Linked DNA regions of Bryobacter aggregatus MPL3. The protein of the gene in region 1 interacts with the protein of each later gene in a pairwise test. Links are inferred from orthologs where the notes say so. Each region holds a gene or a part of one and is shown in the gene's direction. Other genes may lie near its edges.

Evidence for each region. Proteins that work in one complex are often made in the same cells at the same time.
Region 2: the proteins of M017_RS0112400 (region 1) and M017_RS0105800 interact in binary tests that used the Escherichia coli proteins (3 or more experiments, as listed by UniProt). The link is inferred for Bryobacter aggregatus MPL3 from one-to-one orthologs.

What each region holds. Positions count from the first base shown.
Region 1 is NZ_JNIF01000003.1:2,637,272-2,640,088, reverse strand. What follows is about bases 55-2,798. They hold M017_RS0112400 (methionine ABC transporter ATP-binding protein), read left to right. Parts: upstream 55-929; coding sequence 930-1,667; downstream 1,668-2,798. Other genes in these bases: M017_RS0112390 (SDR family oxidoreductase), read right to left, coding at 2,314-2,798; M017_RS0112395 (methionine ABC transporter permease), read left to right, coding at 1,664-2,317; M017_RS0112405 (MetQ/NlpA family ABC transporter substrate-binding protein), read left to right, coding at 144-920; M017_RS0112410 (LLM class flavin-dependent oxidoreductase), read left to right, coding at 55-147. Outside these bases: more of M017_RS0112410, read left to right, coding at 1-54; more of M017_RS0112390, read right to left, coding at 2,799-2,817. UniProt on the Escherichia coli protein: Part of the ABC transporter complex MetNIQ involved in methionine import. Responsible for energy coupling to the transport system. It has also been shown to be involved in formyl-L-methionine transport.
Region 2 is NZ_JNIF01000003.1:1,174,560-1,177,406, forward strand. What follows is about bases 1-2,774. They hold M017_RS0105800 (Gfo/Idh/MocA family protein), read left to right. Parts: upstream 1-724; coding sequence 725-1,825; downstream 1,826-2,774. Other genes in these bases: M017_RS0105795 (3-keto-disaccharide hydrolase), read right to left, coding at 1-679; M017_RS27425 (serine hydrolase domain-containing protein), read right to left, coding at 1,831-2,244; M017_RS27430 (serine hydrolase), read right to left, coding at 2,202-2,693; M017_RS29155 (hypothetical protein), read right to left, coding at 2,714-2,774. Outside these bases: more of M017_RS29155, read right to left, coding at 2,775-2,847. UniProt on the Escherichia coli protein: Hydratase involved in the degradation of sialic acids. Catalyzes the reversible conversion of the dehydrated form of N-acetylneuraminate (Neu5Ac), 2,7-anhydro-N-acetylneuraminate (2,7-AN), to Neu5Ac.

The sequences.
Region 1 (2,817 bases):
GTCGGTACGCCCGCGCAGGTGCAGGATCAAGTGGGAGAGTTTGCCCGCGCCGGTGTCGATCTGTTACTGCTTCAGTTCAGTCCTCAGTATGAAGAGATGGAACGCTTTGGCGAGACCGTGATCCGGCCTGTGGGAGTTGCCTCTTGACGCGGCGTAGCGTGCTGGCCGCGCTGGCCTTTGCCTCTTGCGCGAAGAAGTCGGCGAGCCTGCGCGTGGGCGTCACGCCTGTTCCAGCTGGGGAAGTGATGGCGGAGGTGAAGCAAGTGCTCGAGCAGAAAGGCGTCGCAATCGAGATCGTTTCGTTTACGGATTACATTCAGCCGAACCTTGCGCTAGCCAGCGGAGACATCGATGCGAACCTGTATCAGAATCTGCCGTTCCTGAAGCAGTTCAATCAGGATCGCGGCACAGACTTTGTCTCAGTGAAGCCGGTCTATTCGCCGCCGATGGGCATCTATTCGAAGTCGATCAAAGCCTTGGGCGAGTTAAAGCAGGGCGCCTCAATCGCCTTGCCGAACGATCCTGTCAATTTGGGACGCGGCCTCATTCTGCTGGCTGAGGCGAAGCTGATTGCCCTCAAGCCCAGCGCCACGGATCGTTCCCCGACGGAAGAAGACATCCAGACGAACGAGCGCGGGCTGTTGTTGCGACCACTCGAAGCTGCCCAGCTTCCCCGTGTGCTGCCGGATGTCGATGCCGCGGTGATTAATGCGAACTATGCGCTCGACTCCGGGCTGCATCCGCTGCGCGATGCGGTTTATTACGAGAAGGATTTGTCGCGCTACGCGAACATCCTCGCTTGCCGCAAAGGCAAAGAAAAGGACCCACGCATTCTGCTGGTGGCCGAAGCGCTGACCAGTCCAGAGATGAAGTCGTTCCTCAAGAGGCGCTATCAAGGCGCAGTGATTCCGGCATTTTAAGGAGCGCGGGTGGCATTGCTCGAGTTGCGGGGCGTATCAAAGCATTACGCTCAGGGAGAAGTAACCGCCTTGGAGGACATCCATCTCACGGTGGCCAGTGGTTGGATCGAAGGAGTGATCGGATTTAGTGGCGCAGGAAAGACAACGCTGCTGCGCTGCCTGTGCCGATTGGAGAAGCCGGATGCCGGCTCCGTATTGATCAATGGGCTGGACCTTGCCGCGCTAGAGGGACTTGCATTAGAAGAGGCGAGACGAAGAATTGGGGTTGTGTTCCAGAGCCTCCATTTGCTGCGGTCGAGAACCGTGCGTGCGAATGTTGCACTACCGCTAGAAATTGTCGGGACGCCAGTTGCTGAGATTCGTGACCGGGTCAGCGAGTTGCTGGATTGGTTTGGACTGACGGAGAAGGCGGATGCCTATCCATCGCAGCTCTCGGGCGGCCAACGCCAGCGCGTCGCGATTGCGCGGGCACTGTCCTTGAAGCCACCCGTATTGCTTGCCGATGAGCCGACCTCGGCGCTGGACCCCGAAACCACCGCCTCCGTACTGAACCTGTTGCGATCGGTGCGCGACTCTTTTGGCACGACCATTGTGTTGATCACCCACGAACTGGAAGCCGTGCGCGCGATCTGCGATCGCGTCGCGGTGCTTGAGCGGGGGCGTCTTGCCGAAGAAGGCAGTGTCGCCGAAGTGCTTGCCCATCCGCAGAGTGCTGCAGGCCGCCGCCTGACGCAGGGGCTGCGATGAGCGAGTCGCTATTGCCGCTCCTGTCGAAGGCGACGCTGGAAACGCTTGTCATAGTGGCGGTTGCGCTGCCACTTGCCGGCCTCGGTGGATTGCTGCTGGGAGTGCTGCTGGTGCTGTCGGCACCGGGAGGCTTGTTGCCACAGCCGCTATTACGGAACCTCCTTGGCGGGATTATCAACTTTGGACGGAGTGTTCCGTTCATCATCCTGATGGTGGCGCTGGTGCCGGTGACGCGATGGCTGGTGGGAACCTCCATCGGGACCGCAGCGGCGATTGTGCCGCTGGTCTTTGGTGCGATTCCTTATGGCGCGCGGCTGGTGGAGGCGGCACTGCTGGAAATCGATCCTGGGGTTCGTCAGGCTGTCGAGGTGATGGGGGCGCGGCCCTGGCAGATTGTCACGAAGGTGTATTTGCCCGAAGCGTTGCCGAGTCTGATTCGTGCGGCGACCTTACTCGCCGTGACCTTGATCAACTACTCGGCGATGGCCGGAGCCGTGGGTGGCGGAGGACTGGGCGATCTGGCGATTCGCTATGGCTACCAGCGCTTTCGGCCCGACGTCATGCTGAGTACAGTGCTGGTCCTTGTCGCCTTGGTGCAGGGTCTGCAATGGGCCGGCGATCGTTTGTCTGCGCACGCCGACCGGCGCTAAGTGCTCTTCAGCAAGCCGAGGCGCACTAAGCTTTCGGCCGTCGCAATTACGGCCTCTTCATTCGAGCGCGGAGACCAACCGAGAACACGCTTCGCCTTCTCGTTGCTGGCTCGTTTGACCTTCCCCAGCTCTGGGGCGATCTGCGCCACCGAAGCACTGAAGCGGGCTACCAGACGCACCAGCCAGTCGGGTAGCACTCGGGTGGTGACGCGCCGGCCGGCTTCGCCCATGCGGGCTTTGAGCAACAGAGCGACTTCCTGCATCGTCATGCAATCGCCCGCCACGGCTAAGAAGCGTTCGCCACTCGCGTCGGGATGCGTCATCGCGCGCAGGTGCAAGTCTGCAACATCGCGCACATCGACAATACCCAATGCCAGACGCGGACAACCCGGCATGTCACCATCGAGCAGGCGCTTGACCAGTTGGATGGAGGTGGCGTAATCGGGACCAAGCACCGGGCCAAAGACACCCACCGGATTGACGGTCGCCAGTTCCATGGC
Region 2 (2,847 bases), 1.5 Mb from region 1 along the record:
TCACCGCCGGGTCGGCATGGAGCACGTTGCCGCCGCCAATCTGCGGATGCTCATACTTCAGAACCGTCTCGCCGTTCACCCGATGCTCAATGCTTTCGCTGCCGTGGACGATCGCCTCAACACGCACCCACTGGTCGCCGTCATAGGTCTTCGAGGAAGAGTTCAGGCAATGCGAGGTGAACAGTTTGCCGTCCCGCTCCACGTTGGTCCCGGGCGTACAGAGATTCGCCGTGCTCCGCGGCCCTTTGCCTAAACCGCCGAGCAACTGTACTTCGATCGAGATCGGAAAATCCTGATCCTTCTGCATCGTGCTGGCAGGCTGTCCATGCACCATGATGCCGCTGTTACGCGTCGCCCAGCCTGGGCCATCCTTGGCCTGGTCTCCGATGAACCGATACTCCACCGCAATGATGTAGTACGAGAAGTTGTCCTTGTAGAACAGATGGCCAAACTTGCCCGCGCCATTCTTGTCCAGAAACGAATCATAGCCCTCATAGCCAACGCTCAGATAGCCATCCGTCACGCGGAAGGTATTGGCGAAGTTCTCGCCCACCGCATAGCCGGAGATCTTGGGCGTCCAGCCCTTCAGGTCTTTCCCATTGAAGAGTTGGACCCAATCTCCCTTCTGTTGTGCGGACAGGCCGAGAGCCAACATAAAAAAAATTCCAAAGAGCTTCACGTCGAAAAGTATATCTTCCTTGAGCAACATGGTAAGAAGTTAAGAATGATTTTGCGCAGACGAAGCTTCTTGATGGGTGCGGCCGCGCCGCTCCTGGCTCAATCCTCAGGGGACACCATTCCCACCGCGATCATCGGCATCGGAGGGCGAGGCACCGGACTCCTGGACGGCATTTTGAAGCAACCGAATGCAAAGGTCGTCATGGTTTGCGACAACAAACCTGACCGCCTGGACAAAGCGGCAACCACTGCCGCAAAATCAAACCCGAAGGCCACCGCGGACTGGCAACGCGTCATCGACAACAAAGACGTCCAGGCCGTCTACATCGCCACCCCGCCGCATCTGCACGCCGAGATGGCGATCGCGGCCCTCAAAGCAGGCAAGCATGTCTATTGCGAGAAGCCGATCGGACTCACCCCCAGTTCCATCCGCGACCTGATGGCCGCCGCCAAGGCGAGTGGGAAGGTCTTCCAGGCCGGGCAGCAGTTGCGTTCCATGGTCCAGTTGAACGACGCTATTCGCAAAATCCAGGACGGCGTCATTGGCGACATCCTCTTTGTCAAAGCGCAACGCCACGCCTCAGCAGACCTGAAGTACGACGGCAGTTCCGGCGACTGGTACTTCGACCTCAAGAAATCGGGCGGCTATCTCGTCGAGCAATCGGTCCACAATCTGGACCTCTGCAATTGGGTGATCGGCAATCATCCCACCCGCGCCGCGGGCTTTGGCGGCATCAATCTCCACAAGAACGAACCAGCCGGGCGCGACATCTACGATCATCAAAATCTGATCTACGACTATCCGAACGGCGTCACGCTGTCCTTCACCCAGCTGGTCTATCACCCGCGCAACATGCCCGCAGGCAACCAGTACGTCAATGTTTACGGCAGCAAGGGCTCCGTTGAGCTGATGGGGTCGATGAACTTTTACAGCAGCGACGGCACCCAACAGACCTTGCTCTCGCCGAAGGTGGAGGAGAACCCCGATGCGCACACGGTCGCATTCTTTAGCGCCATCCAGAAGGGGACTCCGAATCCCGCCGACATCAACGTGGGAGCCACTGGCGCACTCACCGCCATCCTGGGCAACGAAGTCTGCCGCCAGGGCAAAGTACTGCAGTGGTCCGATTTGGGAGTGAAGGTCTAGAACAGCTACAAGGTGGAGTCGATCACCATCTGCAGAATCGTGTGGTACTCGCTCGGCGAAATGCTGCGGCTTCCGTCTTGATCGAAGTCCACTTTGTGGGCGACGACAAGATTCATCACCGGCAGGACCGTGATGTATTGGCCATTGGCCCCCATTGCGCTGTAAGCGTTTTGATAGGGGCCAGTCAAGGTTCCCGGCCAGTCTGGCGCGTCCCACACCCACCAAAGCATTCCGTAGCCCCAGCAGCCGATTTGAGTCTGGAAGGCGCCGATGGTCATCGGATGGATATCGCGCGAAGGGGTCACGAGTGTTGTAACTCTCTTGGCCCAACCCGCCGGCATGATCTGCTTCCCATTCCAGTTGCCGTCAGACAGCATCAACAATCCGAGCCGCGCCATGTCGCGCGTCGAAAGATACATCGCGTACTCCGGATGCCTGGTAATTGGCATCTCATCGTTCTTTCGTTGCAACGCCCGGTCAAGTCCTGCTCGAGAGCGACGAAGATATCCTTTCCGGTTTCCTTCTCAAATGCGGTTCCTACCGCGTTAAAGTCCCAGTTGTGATATTGAAAATAGGTGCCCGGACCTTGCGATCCGCGGCGGGAAGCAAGCACCGTCAATCCCTCGTTCGCCGTCGGCAAATAGATGCCGGAGCGCGCGGTCAGGAGATGGTAGAGGCGAGCCTTCTTTTCGATGGGTAAGAACGGGGAAACGTCAGTGAGCCCCAGTTGTTCGACGGTCAGATCGAGATCGATCTGATACTTCCCGTACAGCATTGCCAGAATGCTTTTGCGAACCGAGGCGACCTTGCTGACACGCTTCAAATCGCCAGACTCAAAAATCACCCGGCATCGAACTGAAACCTGCATCGCGGTCGTCTTCTGGGTTTTCAGCAAACCCGCAACACTTCTAGCTTCTCGCTCGAATAGTCTTCTTCTTCAGGCTTTACCGTCGTCCAGTTTGTTTCCGGGAAGGAAGTCTTGGCGCTTTGCGCCCAACTCATGCCGGCCATCACCAAGCCAC